4 regions of the Neorhizobium sp. P12A genome follow, and region 4 is predicted to be linked to each of the others. Evidence: predicted binding sites of a transcription regulator. Region 4 holds the regulator's gene; each other region holds the start of a gene.
The links. The regulator PhoB, encoded in region 4, activates phosphate uptake and scavenging genes when phosphate is short. The targets are predictions, from matches to a motif close to TGTCATNNANCTGTCAT.
Positions count from the first base shown of each region.

Region 1: the regulator PhoB is predicted to act here: its motif matches at 2,282-2,298, upstream of phnC (phosphonate ABC transporter ATP-binding protein).
Region 2: the regulator PhoB is predicted to act here: its motif matches at 2,354-2,370, upstream of DTW90_RS10560 (esterase-like activity of phytase family protein).
Region 3: the regulator PhoB is predicted to act here: its motif matches at 2,345-2,361, upstream of phoA (alkaline phosphatase).

Region 1 covers NZ_QOVX01000002.1:112,089-116,299, reverse strand. The annotation lists gene phnK (phosphonate C-P lyase system protein PhnK) at 1-686, shown strand, start outside; gene phnL (phosphonate C-P lyase system protein PhnL) at 711-1,418, shown strand; gene DTW90_RS06515 (DapH/DapD/GlmU-related protein) at 1,415-2,032, shown strand; gene phnC (phosphonate ABC transporter ATP-binding protein) at 2,355-3,209, shown strand; gene phnD (phosphonate ABC transporter substrate-binding protein) at 3,304-4,209, shown strand.
Region 2 covers NZ_QOVX01000002.1:929,268-933,478, forward strand. The annotation lists gene DTW90_RS10555 (hypothetical protein) at 1-168, shown strand, start outside; gene DTW90_RS37065 (hypothetical protein) at 299-460, shown strand; gene DTW90_RS10560 (esterase-like activity of phytase family protein) at 800-2,290, opposite strand; gene DTW90_RS10565 (oxidoreductase) at 2,547-2,894, shown strand; gene DTW90_RS37070 (hypothetical protein) at 2,952-3,089, opposite strand; gene DTW90_RS10570 (hypothetical protein) at 3,171-3,536, opposite strand; gene DTW90_RS10575 (LacI family DNA-binding transcriptional regulator) at 3,915-4,211, shown strand, end outside.
Region 3 covers NZ_QOVX01000006.1:205,227-209,437, reverse strand. The annotation lists gene DTW90_RS38160 (GNAT family N-acetyltransferase) at 1-648, shown strand, start outside; gene DTW90_RS19160 (ATP-binding protein) at 770-2,287, shown strand; gene phoA (alkaline phosphatase) at 2,455-3,876, shown strand; gene rpsD (30S ribosomal protein S4) at 4,130-4,211, shown strand, end outside.
Region 4 covers NZ_QOVX01000002.1:464,881-469,091, forward strand. The annotation lists gene pstA (phosphate ABC transporter permease PstA) at 1-666, shown strand, start outside; gene pstB (phosphate ABC transporter ATP-binding protein PstB) at 680-1,495, shown strand; gene phoU (phosphate signaling complex protein PhoU) at 1,541-2,254, shown strand; gene phoB (phosphate regulon transcriptional regulator PhoB) at 2,285-2,968, shown strand; gene DTW90_RS08340 (GcrA family cell cycle regulator) at 3,039-3,563, opposite strand; gene DTW90_RS08345 (aspartate aminotransferase family protein) at 3,989-4,211, shown strand, end outside.

The DNA.
Region 1 (4,211 bases), 350 kb from region 4:
CGGGCGAAGTGCTTGCGATCGTCGGCGAATCCGGCTCGGGCAAGACGACATTGCTGAACTGCATTTCGACGCGGCTGATGCCGACGACGGGTATCGTCGAATATCACATGCGCGACGGCAGCTACCGCGACCTCTACCGCATGAATGAGGCCGAGCGCCGCTTCCTGATGCGGACGGACTGGGGATTTGTGCACCAGAACCCGGCTGACGGGCTGCGTATGACCGTGTCTGCCGGTGCCAATGTCGGCGAGCGTCTGATGGCGATCGGCAACCGGCACTACGGCAACATCCGTTCCACAGCAGTCGACTGGCTGGAACGCGTCGAGATTGACGCAGACCGTATCGACGACCAGCCGCGCGCCTTCTCCGGCGGCATGCGCCAGCGCCTGCAGATCGCCCGCAACCTCGTCACCGGCCCGCGTCTCGTCTTCATGGATGAGCCGACCGGCGGTCTCGACGTATCGGTGCAGGCGCGCCTGCTCGATCTCGTGCGCGGCCTCGTCCAGGATCTCGGCCTTGCAGCCATCATCGTCACCCACGACCTCGCGGTTGCCCGCCTGCTCTCCCATCGCATGATGGTGATGAAGGACGGGGAAGTGATCGAACAGGGCCTCACCGACCGCGTGCTCGACGATCCGCGCGAGCCCTACACCCAATTGCTCGTCTCCTCGATCCTCCAGGTCTGAGACGGAAGAACGGAAAGAACAGCCATGGCAACGCCCCTCGTCGTTTCCGAAGTCCATAAGAGCTTCACCATGCATCTGCGCGATGGCATACGTCTGCCCGTCGTCGCCGATGTCTCCTTTTCCGTCGCCGCTGGCGAGTGTGTCGTGCTTGGCGGTCCGTCCGGCATCGGCAAGAGCTCGCTGCTGAAGATGATCTACGGCAATTATGCCGTGGATGCCGGCCAGATCCTCATCAATCACAAGGACAGGATCGTCGATCTTGCGACCGCCGACCCGCGCACCGTTCTCGACGTGCGGCGCCAGACGCTCGGCTATGTCAGTCAGTTCCTGCGCACCGTGCCCCGTGTCGCTGCGATCGATGTCGTTGCCGAACCCTTGCTTGCCCGCGGCGAAAGCCAGTCGGTCGCCAAGCAGCGGGCGGCCGATCTGCTGGCGCAGCTCAACCTGCCGGAAGAACTCTGGCAGCTTCCGCCCGCCACTTTCTCCGGCGGCGAGCAGCAGCGTGTCAACATCGCCCGCGGCTTCATCACCGATCATACGATCCTTCTGCTCGACGAGCCGACGGCATCACTCGATGCGCGCAATCGCGGCGTAGTCGTCGAGATGATCGAAGAAAAGAAGAAGGCGGGCGTTGCCCTGCTCGGCATCTTCCATGACACCGAGGTCCGCGACTCCGTTGCCGACCGCATTCTCGACGTCAGCAAATTCTCTCCCAGAAAGACCGCCGCATGAGCCGCAAGCTGGGCGAAACGCCCTATATCCACGAAACCGCCCGGGTGAAGGATTCCACCCTCGGCCGCTTTACCGAAGTCTCGGAGCGTTGCCGCATCGACGAAGTCGAGATGGGCGACTATTCCTATATCATGCAGGACGGCGCCGTCTGGTGCGCGACGATCGGCAAGTTCGTCAACATCGCGGCTGCCGTGCGCATCAACGCCACGAACCATCCGACCTGGCGCGCAACGCTGCACCATTTCACCTACCGCGCCGCAGACTACTGGCCGGACGCCGACATGGAGACGGACTTCTTTAGCTGGCGTCGCGATAACCGTGTCACAATCGGCCACGACGTCTGGATCGGCCATGGAGCGACCATCCTGCCCGGCGTCAATGTCGGCAATGGCGCCGTGATCGGAGCCGGTGCGGTCGTCTCGAAGGACGTCGCCCCTTACACGATCGTCGGTGGCGTGCCTGCGAAACTCATTCGCGAGCGTTTCACCAGGGAAATCGGCGAGAGGATGAACCGGATCGCCTGGTGGGATTGGGACCATACAAAGCTGCGCGACGCGTTGCAGGATTTCCGCGCGCTGGGCGCAGAGGATTTCTTGGTGCGCTACGGCGGCTGACCGGATCCGGATCGGGACAGATTTCGTGGCGATCGAGCCGCGTTAATACACTGTCACAATCAACGCCGCGGGCGGCGGAAAAAGAAAACCATCGAGTGAGGGCGGAACAACTCCACCCTCGCCGGTGGCGTTTGCGTGTCGTCAGTTTATCGCGTCTTTTGCGCCTAAAACGCCTGTAAACTCTGGCCTTACGTCAGTTTATCGCCGGAAAGAGCGGCAAAGGCATTTGTGACAATGCTTACATAAAACTGACATTTGAGCTTCATGAAGCAAGTCTAAGCCCTTCCCTCGACGCAGGCTAGAAATACGAAGGAAGAGCATGATGTTCGAGCTAAAGAATGTCTCCCGCCGTTTCGGAAACAAGCTGGCCGTAGATTCCGTAAGCCTTGAAATTCCGCAGGGACAGATGGTCGGCATTATCGGCCGCTCAGGCGCCGGCAAGTCGACGCTGCTGCGCATGATCAACCGCCTTGCCGACCCGACCTCGGGCTCCATCCATTTCGGCGGCGTCGAAGTCTCCGCGCTCAGCGGCCGCAAGCGTCGCGACTGGCAGCGCGATTGCGCCATGATCTTTCAGCAGTTCAATCTGGTGCCGCGTATCGACGTGCTGACCAACGTTATGCTCGGACGCTTGAACCAACGCTCGACCTTGCTCAGCCTGCTCAACGTATTTACCCGCGAGGAGCGCATCGACGCGATCACGGCTCTGGAGCGGCTCGGTATCGAGCAGACCGCCATGCAGATGGCCGGCACGCTTTCCGGCGGTCAGCAGCAGCGCGTGGCGATCGCCCGCGCTTTGATGCAGAAGCCGAAGATGATGCTGGCGGACGAGCCGATCGCATCGCTCGACCCGCTCAACGCCAAGATCGTGATGGACGCGCTGCGCGACATCAACGAGCGGGAAGGCATTACCGTCATCACGAACCTTCACACGCTCGACACGGCGCGCAACTACTGTGAGCGCATCGTCGGCATGGCGGCCGGCAAGGTCGTCTTCGACGGCGCTCCATCCGATCTGACCGCCGACGCGGTTAAGGCGATCTACGGCACCGACAAGGACGGCGCCGGCATCGACGAAAGCATGACTTCGACCAGCATCAACATTCCCGAATTGCCTGCGGCTGCCGCGGCAAATGCATCTGCCGGCTTGCAACCGCTGGCAATGGTCGGCCTCTGAGGGAGCCGACCAAGATCGAGAGCCCGCGTAAAGGGCGCTTCTCTTCAAGACGCAAGACCATCCGGGGACACCGGTCAATCAGGAGACGACACCCATGTTGAAGAAGACTCTTCTCGCAGCCACGGCGCTTCTCGCGCTCGTCGGTTCTGCATCCGCAGCCGACCTCAAGGAATTCCGCGTTGGTATCCTTGGCGGCGAAAACGAAGCCGACCGCCTGCGCAACTATGCTTGCCTTGCCGACCACCTGAAGGAAACCTTCGGTTTCGAAAAGGTATCGCTGTTCCCGGCCGCCGACTATGACGGCGTTATCCAGGGCCTTCTCGGCGGCACGCTCGACTTCGCCGAACTCGGCGCTTCCGGCTATGCAGCTACCTACATCAAGGACCCGAACGCCGTTACCCCGATCCTGACGACCCAGCAGACGGACGGCTCGACCGGCTACTACTCGATCGGTCTCGCTCTGAAGTCCTCCGGCATCAAGACGATCATGGACGCCAAGGGCAAGAAGCTCGGCTACGCCGATCCGGACTCCACGTCTGGCTACCTCGTCCCGCTGACACAGATCCCGAAGACCACCAACATGCCGAACGACAAGTTCTTTGGCTCGACCCAGTTCAACGGCGGTCACGAGAACAACCTCCTCGCTGCCTATGACGGCAAGGTCGACGTTGCTGTAGACGACTCTTCGGGCCTCGGCGATTTCAAGGACGGCTTCACCTCCGGTACCTTCCGTAAGGAAGTCGACAAGGGCTCGGTTGATCCGAACAAACTCGTCGAAGTATGGCGTTCGCCGCTGATCCCGAACGGCCCGCTGGTCGTTTCGAACAAGATCGGCCAGGAATGGCAGGGCAAGCTGGCCGACTTCTTCACGAAGCTGCCGACCACCGACGCCAAGTGCTTCTCCGCTATCGAAGGCGGCGACTTCAAGGGCTACGTTCCGGTCAAGCAGGAATTCTACAACGCTGTTATCGACATCCGTAAGGCTGCGATCGGCGGTTGATC
Region 2 (4,211 bases), 460 kb from region 4:
TTGCGAGAGCAGACTGCGGAGCTGAATATCACCCTGTCCAACGTGACGGACGATGGGAATCTTGTTGGAAGCTTCGAGATTTCGATTCGAAAAATCGATGAAAAAGATCTCGATTGCGCCCGCGGGGATCAGCAGACGATAATCGTTCCGCCGCTACCGACCCGGTAGCCTGCCCGGATAGTTATTGTCATATGATATCACGATAACGTGTTTCCGCTTTCACTTTACGTTAACCATGACGGCCCATTTACGTCAGGCGCCATAGCGAGCGCAGTGTCTATTTTAAAAGGACCCCACAATGAAGAACCTGATCATTGCTTCGGCAGTCGCTCTTGCCTCCTTCGCAGCTATCTCCACGCCTTCTGAGGCTGCACCGATGCACCACCATTGCGTCGTGAAGACTGTCAAGCACCGCGTTCATGGCCACTGGGTCATCAGCAAGGAAAAAGTCTGCCGCTAAGCGCAGCAAGCCTACTGCCGACGGGCTCTTCCGTCGGCAGCCTGCGGCCAACCGCCCAAGACTACCTGCCTAAGACTACCTACCCAAGACGCTTTTTTGCACACCAGCCCTGACGCTTTCGGCTTTCGCCCGAAAAAATGAGCTAGGCTCTTGAATATGTCAGGCACTATCGCTACTTCCCGGTCATTGCCCGTATCGACAGCCTGCCGAGCCGACTTTTCGAAGTCAGGCTAGCGTTCGCCGTCCGGGATAAAAAAGGGCGCTCCCCATTCGGGTCGAGCGCCCTTTTTGTTGTTCGCTATCGGCGGAGGCTCGTGCCATCCGCCGATATCCTATCCCTCACTTGGCCGAAAAGCCCGGCAGGGTGACCTGGAAGACCTGGAACATCGTGTCGACATCAGCACCGCCGTCGCCCTTGTAGGCCGTGCCGACCTGGAAGCCATCCTGGGTCAGGAAGTCGTTGTCATTGGCGACGAACAGGAAGTAATCGTTCGGCAGGTTCGGATCGATAACCTTGGCGATGCCCATGGCTTCCCACTTTTCCGACAGGTTGTTGCGGTCGTTCGGTGCGCCGTTGTGCAGGCCGAAGCGTGCGAGATCGGCGCTGTCGTTGATGTCGATGAACTGCGTCAGCGTCGCCGGCTTGACGGAGGGGTCGACGACGCCCTTCGGCGCAACCGGCTTTACGCCGTCGAAATCGGTGCCGGCGATGTCCGTTGCGGCGGATACGTCGACGATATCGATGCTGCGATAGAGCGACTTGTCGCCCGGCTGGCCGTAGCCATTGCCGCTGTCGCGAGCGAGCATGAGGAAGGAGGTCGGCGAAAGCGCCAGCACTTCGCTCTGGGCGGCGACGGCCTTCTTGCCCTTGGCATCGGTAAAGACCGGAAGCGGCACGACATATTCGTGAACCAGCTTGAGGTGGTTAAGATCGGCGGCATCGTAGACGAGCGCACGGGTGTTCTGGCGGGTGGAACCGGAATCGCCGCCGTCCTGGCGCGTTGCCGACTGAAGGACCGCGATCAGGAACTTGCCGTCAGGTGTCATCGACATGCCTTCCAGACCCTGGTTGTTCTGGCGGCCGGTATCCGGATCCTTCGGGGTGGGCGCCGTTTCGCCGGGGCCGGGGTTGTTGGAGGCGAAGCTCAGCTTGCCCTTGCGCATCGGCAGCAGCGCTGCCGGCGGCTGCGTGGCCGAAACCAGATGACCGTCGGCAGAGAAGCGGTAGATATAGGGGCCGTATTCGTCGCTGATGAACATGCCACCGTCAGGCAGGCGGACGATTGCTTCATTGTCGAGCGAAATCTTGCCGTTCGGGGCCTGCGGCAGATCGGGCATGCCGCCGGCGGCCGGACGAACGCCATCCATCGGATCGAGGCCGGTCGTATCCGCACCCTTGTCGTCCACCAGCATCAGGGTATCGGCAAGCTTGGCCTGAACGCTCGACTGCTGCTTGTCGGCGCTGGGCGTGGTGCCCGGCGCGACCGGCGTCAGCTGGATGTCGATCGTGTTGATGCGGGGGCGATAATCGGTCGTGCCGACGGCGTTATAGCCGCGATCCGGCAGCAGCCAGAGAGAGCCCTTGTAGGTGTCGCCGTCGCGCGTCCAGCTCTTGGCATCGACCGACATGCCGGAACCGGAGCCGAAGGTCTCGCCGAACTTGTCGCGCTGGTTGGCCGGAATACGACCGATGCCGACGCGGCCCTTGTTGACGAATGTGGTGCCATCGATCGTGACGGAACTGTCGGCAAACGAAACGGCGGTCGTGGCGAGCAGGAAGGCAAGCGCTGCGGGCAGCAGCGACAATGAAGTCGAACGTACGTGTTTCATAATAATATCCTCCGTCAAAATCCATGGTCAAAAATGGAGCCTTGGGTTGTCTAGGGCGATAACATGATAGGAACATGACAGTTTTTGTAGAACAGCCGCAGCCGTTTCAAGGCGATGAGGCGGCCTTGAGAGTCGGCGCTGCGGGCACCTCGGCATCCCGTCAGGGCTTCTCTTCGATTCAGGAAAATTAGGAACATCCCGCGGAGGCGGAAGTTAGCCTGTCGTAAGCCCCCAGGACAATGATAGGAGAAACCCTATGTTTTTGAAAATTCTTGCTGTATCCGCGCTATCCGTCGGCATGGCAACCGCTGCGATGGCCCAGAGCTCGGGCACCAGTGGTTCAGGCGCCGGTGGTTCCGGGCAGGGCACCGGCCAGTCCGGTTCCAGCACCAGCGGCGACAACGGAAATGGAGCCAATGGGACCAGTGGGACAGATTCGAGTACGACAGGCAGCACATCGAATGGCATGAACAGTGGCAATGGTTCGCCCAGTGGCGGAGGCAAGTCCCAGGATTGCAACGGCATGGTCACCAACAAGAACACGACCGCCATGAAGCAGGACCAGGCAAACAATCCTGCCGCGTCCTCCAATTGTCCGCAGTAAAATGGAAATGAAAGAGTTTGGCAGAAAGGCCGGTCAGCCGGCCTTTCGTCATCTTAGCTATTTCTGTGCTGAATGTTGTGGCGGCTGCATGCCGCGCTGCGGCGCCTGGCCGCTCATCGGCACCATGAGTGCGACGTAGAAAGCCACGGCCGCAACGACGACCGCAAGACCGATATGCCATTCACGAACTTGCATAGTGCCCTCCCGTAACGCGACGCGGGATACTGCTTTTTCTATCTGATCTCGGCTTCGATCGATGCGGCGCGACACGGTTGACTATTGCAACAGGCTTCGCTTGCCATCCGAGGACAACCGCATCCGGTTAATTCCCGCACCCAGCAGGACACCCCACAGGCCGGCAGCCATGTTTGCGATGATATCCAGCGGATATCCATAAGTGCCGTTGGCAAAGAGGTGCGCCACCCCGAGGCCGAAGACGCCGGCGATCATCATCAGGCACGCGCCCGATGGTGCGAATGGATAGGCAATCCGCGCCAACATACCGGCCACGCAAAGCGCGACGATCCTGTACACGTTGAAAGGATTACCGATCTCGGCCTGAAGATTGAGATGCGCCAGTGTCAGCGCGACCAGCGCGATGACATAACCCCAGGCTGCAATCTTAAGGACTCGTTCCGACATCATAGGTGGATTGTATAGCAGGCAGTATGTGAAACGCCAGTGTCAAAGCCCTGGGAGAAACCTAACTCACGCCCCAGTGCCAACACATTTTGTTTGTCCGCGAAACATTCAGCGAAGCTGACTTTGACGAGCAAAGGCGCGCGAAAGCTGGAAAATTGTCTCGCCCACGCAATTTTTCGTCCATTCTGTGATCTATTTTTCGCGTTGAACGTAGACAAGTGCGTGAAGCAGGTTTGTGTGGGTTACATGTTTGGACTTTAGTCCGGGCTCAAGTCATTTCTAAAATGTGCAAGTAGGGGTGCGCCCGATTCGAATGGTCATGCGGTCCAGTAGAAGTCGGAGCGTCGGCGGCGTCTCCATGGGGCGCCGGGAAAGAGCATGGGCGTGGGGCCGAAACAGAGAAGAAATCGCAAGGAGCGCGTAAAGCTCCGCGATGTGGCGAATAAGGTCGGTGTAAGCGCTATCACCGTATCGCGTGCATTACGCAACCCGAACAAAGTCTCCCCGGAACTGCGGCAAACCATTCTCGAGGCGATCGAACAGATGGGTTATATACCCGATCTGGCAGCGCGAGCTCTTGCCAGCTGCAACAATGGTGTCGTTGGCGTCCTTCTCCCCGCGCTCAACCAGCAGCTTTTCAGCAGCGTCATGCTAGGGATCGAGGAGCGGTTGCGG
Region 3 (4,211 bases), on a different contig from region 4:
TCGGTGGATCGGGCGCAGCCGGAACTCGCAAATCCCGACATGATGAACTGGGCGGCCTATCTGCGAGCGGAAGCGCAGCAAAGCGGCTGTGAGATATTCGATACGTCTGACCGCGGCCTGGAAGACTGCTTGGCCTACCTGCTGGAGCGCTTTCGGAGCCCAGCGTCTCCGGTGAGTGACAATGTGTCGGAGCCCGAAATCCGGCGGGCCGATGTTGCGGATGCCGATGCAATCCGTGAGCTGACGCGCGCCGCCTACACGAAATGGGTGCCGCTGATCGGGCGTGAGCCGCTGCCGATGACGGCGGATTATGAGCAGGCGGTCCGGCATCATCTGATCGACCTGCTCTATGCCGGGAATGAGCTCGCAGCGCTGATCGAGCTAGTCCCCGATGAGGGACATCTTCTGATAGAGAATGTCGCCGTCTCGCCGCGGTTTCAGGGGCGGGGATATGGACGTCGGCTGATGCGGCATGCCGAGGATGTTGCGGCAGGCCTGAAACTTCCGGAAATCAAGCTCTATACGAACCAGTTGTTCGCCGAAAATGTCGCGCTCTACCGGAAGCTCGGCTATTCCGTCGATCGTGAGGAGCCGTTCAAGGGCGGCGTCATCGTGCATATGAGCAAGCATCTGCCCTACAACGAATAATCCTTTGTGGGTTTCTCAAATCCAGCCGCGAAAGCCCGCAAATTCTCTGATAGACGACAGCGTAACATTTCTGAAAAAATGAGCGTTCGCGCATCTGAGTCCAATTCGGAAGGGTCAGGCATTGCAGGTAGGTATCGATATGGGATTGGCGTCCGGCAACAGCCCGGCGACGCTCGATATCGAGGAGCTGCTCGCCACCCGTCTGCTCGTGCAGGGCAATTCCGGCTCGGGTAAATCGCACTTGTTGCGACGCCTGCTGGAGCAATCCGCTCAATGGGTACAGCAAGTCATCATCGATCCCGAAGGCGATTTCGTCACGCTGGCCGACAAGTTCGGGCATATCGTCGTCGATGGCGAGCGCACTGAGGCCGAGCTTGCCGGCATTGCCAACCGCATCCGCCAGCACCGCGTCTCCTGCGTCCTGACGCTCGAGGGGCTCGATATCGAGCAGCAAATGCGCGCTGCCGCAGCATTCCTCAACGGCATGTTCGATGCCGATCGCGAATATTGGTATCCGGTGCTGGTCGTGGTCGACGAGGCGCAGATGTTTGCGCCCTCGGTCGGCGGAGACGTTTCTGAAGACGCGCGCAAGATGTCGCTCGGCGCGATGACCAACCTGATGTGCCGAGGCCGCAAGCGCGGATTGGCCGGTGTCATCGCAACGCAGCGACTGGCAAAGCTTGCCAAGAACGTTGCGGCCGAAGCGTCGAATTTCCTGATGGGCCGCACCTTTCTCGATATCGACATGGCTCGTGCCGCCGACCTGCTGGGCATGGATCGTCGGCAGGCGGAGATGTTCCGCGACTTGAAGCGCGGCAATTTCGTCGCGCTCGGGCCCGCCCTGTCGCGCCGGCCGCTACCGATCCAGATCGGTTCCGTCGAGACGTCGGCGCGCTCGTCCAGCCCGAAGCTGATGCCTTTGCCCGATGCGCCGCAGGATGTGGAAGATCTGATCTTCACACCCGATCCGGAAGAGTTCACCCGGCCTATCGTTCGCCGCGCCCCGCCCGCGCCACGACCGACGACCGATATTCTTGCCGAATTGTCCCGATCGGCCCCGGCGGCGACTGTTGCCCCTGTTGAGACGCGGGCAAGCCAGGTCGAATTGTCGGAAGAGGAACGCGAGGAGCGGCTGAGCGGCGTGCTCGCCGAAATTCTGGATGATCCAGGTGCGGCTTTCAGAACGGATTCTGTACTTTACCAGGAATTCCTCGTTCGCTTGCGTATGCGCCGCGTTCCCGGCCCACCGATGTCGCTGCCGGAATTCCGGCGCAGGGTGGCAGTCTCCCGTTCCGGCGTCGATGCTGCAACGGCGGAGACAGAGGTTTGGAACCTTGCCCTTTCGTTGTCGAGCAGGGTGACGGACGATCTGCAAGGCGTCTTCCTGATGCTCGCAAAGGCGGCCGTCTGCGGCGAGCCGTGCCCCTCCGATGCCCGCATCGCACGCGCCTATGGAACGCATTCCGCTCGGCGCGCCCGCCGTCTCCTCGGCTATTTCGAGGAGCAGGGCAGTGTTGTGGTCCACACCGATTTCTCGGGAAAGCGCATCGTTGCCTTTCCGGATATGGACTGCCAGACCGCGCCCGGCGACCCCAATGCGCCGGATGCCGGCGTGGCTGAGCAGGCGGCGGCCGAGTAACCGGTCAGCCCTCTCGTCGCCAATCGCGATGTGCCTGTCACGGATTAAAGTGGAGTATTTCACTCATCTGTCATATGCACTTCAAACCCCGCATGGATAACTTTAGCGTGCCCCGGGGGTTCGGTGCACGTTGTAACAGGTGGGGATATTCAACAATGCAGAACGACATCAGACGCTATTTTTCGCTTTTTCTTGCCGCATCCGCTCTGACGCTCATGGCCGCGCAGGCACATGCCGACGAGGCCGCAGACAAGCTGCTGGAACGCGCTGCTCAGGGTGACGTCAGCGAGCCCGGCGGCGCTCGTCGCCTGACCGGTGATATTACTGAAGCCTTCCGCGCTTCCATCGTGGACGGTCGTCCGAAGAATGTCATCCTGCTCATCGGCGATGGCATGGGCGATTCCGAAATCACCATTGCGCGCAACTACGCGCGTGGCGCCGGCCAGTTCTTCCGCGGGATCGACGCGTTGCCGATCACCGGCCAGTACACGCATTATTCGCTCGACAAGAAGACCGGCAAGCCGACCTATGTCACCGATTCCGCCGCTTCGGGGACGGCGTGGGCGACGGGCGTGAAATCCTATAACGGCGCGATCGGCGTCGATATCAAGGAAGCGGCCCACGAGACGCTGATCGAAAAGGCCAAGGCCGCTGGTCTTGCCACCGGCGACGTTTCGACGGCTGAACTGCAGGATGCCACTCCGGCCGTTCAGATCGCGCATGTGACGAACCGCAAATGCTACGGTCCGGAAGCAACGACGAAGCTGTGCGCTTCCAACGCACTCGAAAACGGCGGCAAGGGCTCGATCAGCGAGCAGCTGCTGAACGCGCGCGCCGATGTCACGCTCGGCGGCGGCGCCAAGAGCTTCGGCGAGACTGCAAAGGCAGGCGACTGGAAGGACAAGACCCTGCGTGAGCAGGCTGAAGCCCGCGGCTTCAAGATCGTCGAAAACCTTGCCGATCTGCAGGCCGTGAAGCAGGCCGACGACAAGGCTCCGCTGCTCGGCCTCTTTGCGCCAGGCAATATGCCGGTCCGCTGGGAAGGGCCGAAGGCGAGCCATTACGGCAATGTCGAGAGGGAAGCTGTCGTCTGCCAGCCGAACTCCAAGCGCACGGCTGAAACCCCGACGCTCGCCCAGATGACGACCAAGGCGATTGAACTGCTCAGCGCCAACCCAAAGGGCTTCTTCCTTCAGGTCGAAGGCGCCTCGATCGACAAGCAGGACCATGCCGCCAATCCCTGCGGTCAGATCGGCGAAACCGTCGATCTCGACGAAGCCGTTCAGGAAGCCTTGAAGTTCGCGCGCGCGAACGGCAATACGCTCGTTGTGGTCACCGCCGACCACGCCCATGCCAGCCAGATCATCGACGCCGAAGCCAAGGCCCCGGGCTTGACCGAAGCGCTGATGACGAAGGATGGTGCGGTCATGGCCGTCAGCTACGGCAATTCCGACGATGTCGACGACCAGGGACATACCGGCTCGCAGCTGCGCATAGCCGCCTACGGTCCGCGTGCTGCCAACGTGGCCGGCCTTACCGACCAGACCGATCTGTTCTATACGATCCGGGATGCGCTGGAATTGAAGTAAGAGCAGCCCGGCGGGCCGTTTTCGATCTCTTCGCGAATGGCCCGCTATTGCTGTTGACATTTTCATGACGGGCCACTAAACACCGCGCCAGCACCGGGCAGAAATGTCCGGTGTTTCATTTAACATGTCCCGTGGCCTTTCCGAACGCTTTCGTGAGAGACCTGTCAGAACTTCTGAAACGGAGTTCAGAGGAGGGCGTGTTTCCTTAACCGGTTTGGCAACAGACCGGTGCAACACTATGAAAGGAAATGCGATGAGCAAGCGCGAATCGTCCAAGTACAAAATTGACCGCCGTATGGGCGAAAACATCTGGGGCCGTCCGAAGTCCCCGGTAA
Region 4 (4,211 bases):
GTTGCACTCGTCGGTTCGCTCTACCTGATGGCGACAGTACTGGTTCTGGCATTGCCGATTGGCGTGGCGACGTCGATCTATCTGGAAGAGTTCGCGCCGAGGAACCGGTTCACGGATCTGATCGAGGTGAACATCAACAATCTCGCCGCCGTGCCGTCGATCGTCTACGGCCTGCTCGGCCTCTCTGTCTTCATCAATTTTGCCGGTCTTCCGCGCTCCGCCTCCCTGGTCGGAGGGCTCGTCCTCAGCCTGATGACCTTGCCGATGATCATCATTGCCACGCGTGCAGCGCTCAGAGCCGTGCCGCCGTCGATCCGCAGCGCCGCGCTCGGCCTTGGCGCCTCGCGCATGCAGGTGGTGTTTCATCATGTGCTGCCGCTCGCCATGCCGGGCATCCTGACAGGCACGATCCTTGGCCTGGCGCATGCGCTGGGCGAGACGGCACCGCTGCTCCTCATCGGCATGGTTGCCTTCGTCACCAGCTACCCCACGTCACCGCTCGATCCGTCGACTTCGCTGCCGGTCCAGATCTACATGTGGTCCAACGAGGCCGAGCGCGCCTTTGTCGAACGGACGTCGGGAGCGATCATCGTCCTCCTCATCTTTCTCGTCGCGATGAACATCGGAGCCATCCTGTTGCGCCGTCGTTTCGAGCGCCGGTGGTAGGAGAGCGGACAAGATGAACACCATGGTCAAGACCGCAGCCGGAAAGCCCCTGAGCCAGAAAATGATCACTCCCCCCTACAAGATGATCGGCCAGGACGTTTCTGTCTTCTACGGCGAAAAGCGCGCGCTTTTCGATGTGAACCTCAATATCCGCGAAAACACCGTGACGGCGCTGATCGGCCCCTCCGGCTGCGGAAAATCCACCTTCCTGCGCAGCCTCAACCGCATGAACGATACGATCGAGAATTGCCGGGTGACCGGCCGCATCACGCTTGACGATCAGGACATCTACGATACGGTGATTGATGTCGTCGAGCTGCGCGCCCGAGTCGGCATGGTGTTCCAGCGGCCCAATCCGTTCCCGAAGTCGATCTACGAAAACGTCGCCTATGGGCCGCGCATTCACGGCCTTCACAAGTCGAAGGCCGATCTCGACCACATCGTGGAGACCAGCCTGCAGAGGGCGGGGCTGTGGGGTGAGGTAAAGGATCGGCTCCTGGAGGCGGGCACGAGCCTTTCCGGCGGCCAGCAGCAGCGCCTCTGCATCGCCCGCGCGGTTGCCGTCAGTCCCGAGGTCATTCTGATGGACGAGCCGTGCTCGGCGCTCGACCCGATTGCGACGGCCAAGGTGGAGGAACTCATTCATGAACTACGGGAGAATTTCACGATCGTCATCGTGACGCACTCCATGCAACAGGCAGCCCGCGTTTCGCAACGCACCGCAATGTTCCATCTCGGCCAATTGGTCGAGGAGAACGACACAGACAAGATGTTTACCAATCCCGACGATCAGCGCACGCAGGACTACATCATGGGCCGTTTCGGTTGATGATGCCCCTGAGTGCGCTCGCCCTTTCAATATGAGGACAGAAACATGGTTTCGACACACATTCTCTCAGCCTACGACGAAGATCTGAAGTTCCTGTCGCGCCGCATCTCGGAGATGGGCGGCCTGTCGGAGCAGATGGTCGGCGACAGCGTTCGCGCCCTGGTCAACGGCGACGCTGCCCTGGCCCAGAAGGTCATTTCCGACGACGTCGTCCTTGATCACGCTGAACGCGAGATCAACGACAAGGCGATCGTCACGATCGCCCGCCGCCAGCCAATGGCTGCCGACCTGCGCGAAATCATGGGCTCGATCCGTATCGCCGCCGACCTGGAGCGTGTTGGCGACCTCGGCAAGAACACCGCAAAGCGCGTGCTCGCCGTGCAGGGCACGGGCGTTCCGCGCCGTCTCGCCCGCGGCATCGAGCATCTCTCCGAACTGGCGCTCGTCCAGCTGAAGGAAGTGCTTGACGTCTACACGACCCGCTCGCCTGACAAGGCCGTCTCGATCCGCGAACGCGACGAGGAAATCGATGCCATGTACACCTCGCTCTTCCGCGAGATGCTCACCTACATGATGGAAGATCCGCGCAACATCACCACCTGCACGCATCTTCTCTTCTGCGCCAAGAACATCGAGCGCATCGGCGACCACGCCACCAACATTGCCGAAACGATCTACTACATGGCAACCGGTGCGCAGGTCGAAGGCGAACGCCCGAAGGATGATACCGCCAATACCGTCGGTGCCGTGACGGAATAACCCCACGCCGTTGAAGGAGACCACAAACGAATGGTTCCTAGAGTTGCTGTCGTAGAAGACGAAGAAGCACTGAGCGTGCTTCTTCGCTATAATCTCGAGGCTGAAGGCTTCGAAGTGGACACGATCCTGAGAGGTGACGAGGCTGAAATGCGCCTCCAGGAGCGTACCCCCGATCTTCTGATCCTGGATTGGATGCTCCCCGGCGTGTCCGGCATCGAGCTCTGCCGCCGGCTGCGCATGCGGCCGGAGACCGAGCGCCTGCCGATCATCATGCTGACGGCGAGGGGCGAGGAAAGCGAGCGCGTGCGCGGACTGTCGACCGGCGCGGACGACTATGTCGTCAAGCCGTTCTCGACCCCGGAACTGATGGCCCGCGTCAAGGCGATGCTGCGTCGCGCCCGGCCGGAAGTGCTCTCGACGGTCCTGCGCTGTGGCGACATCGAGCTCGACCGCGAGACGCACCGCGTCCATCGCAAGAGCCGCGAAGTTCGCCTGGGACCGACGGAGTTCCGCCTGCTCGAATTCCTGATGTCCTCTCCGGGCAGGGTCTTCTCGCGGTCGCAGCTTCTGGACGGTGTCTGGGGCCACGATATCTATGTCGACGAGCGTACCGTCGACGTTCATGTCGGTCGCCTGCGCAAGGCGCTGAACTTCTCCAACATGCAGGATGTCATCCGGACCGTCCGCGGTGCCGGCTACTCCATGGAAGCGTGAGCCGTCTCCAGCTCAAAGCCAAACGAAAAACGGGCCTTGCGGCCCGTTTTCTCTTTGTGGCGATATGAGTTTAGCGGGCCGCGCGCCGGCGGTCATTTACCGGCTGATAGGCGAGGCGCTGATGGTAGGTGCAGTAGGGCGAAGAGTCCGGGGACTCGCAGCCACAGAAATAGAAATCGTCCTTCAGCGGGTCGCCGACCGGCCACTTGCATGTGCGTTCGGTAAGCTCCGTCAGGCCGAGACGACGCGAGATCGGAACGACGACGTTGGAGGCCGGACGGAACTCCATTTCCTCCATCTCGTCGACTTCGATCTCTTCCTTGAGCATGGTCGCGCCCTGCTGACGGGTAACCGTCCTGGTTGCGACGCGGGAGGCGTAGGTGGGCGCGCGCGGAACAGTGGCATTGCGCTTCGGAGCGCGTGCCGTTGTGGCCGTGCCGCCCGCTTTTGCGCGGCCCGGCAGGCTCAGGCGATGCACCTTGCCGATGACAGCGTTTCGGCTCACTCCGCCGAGCTGAGCGGCAATCTGGCTGGCGCTCAAGCCCTCGGACCATAGTTTCTTCAGCTTCTCAACGCGCTCGTCTGTCCAATTCATGACCTGTCTCCGCCTGTCGCGTTTCTCATGGCAGAATCCCTCACCATCGCCCCAAGTATATTGGAGCTGAAAACGCTCTTAAATTGTGGTGACTAGTTCCGCCGCATGCAGTCTAGTAATTGAGTTTTAACCTAGTGTGAGGCTGACTCCGTGACAAGAGTCGCTCGAATCATCTCGAATCGATTTCGGCGTTTTCCCCAACTTGCTGTTCCGCAGAGTCATTTTTGCAACATAAGAAGTTGCAAATATACCACCGCGAAACGGTCGCTCTGCCGCACCTGCTAAATCCTCAGTTTTGTTGACATCGCGGTGCGAAAAGTAAATAGTGCCAACGCCGCCGCGAGGCGGCATTTTTGATTTTTCCGGACCGGTTCTTAGTGCGAAAATCCGTGTCCGAGCATGGTTTGACCGAGGAGAATTGCGTCATGGCAACCGCCACCCCGCTGTACGACACCTATATGCGTGCTCCACTGCGGTTTGAGCGAGGCGAAGGCGTCTGGCTCATCACGGAAACCGGCGAGCGATATCTCGATTTCGGCGCAGGCGTTGCCGTTACCTCGGTCGGTCATAGTCATCCGCATGTCGTCGGCGCGCTGAAGGCGCAGGCGGACAAGGTCTGGCATCTGTCGAATATCTACGAAGTGCCGG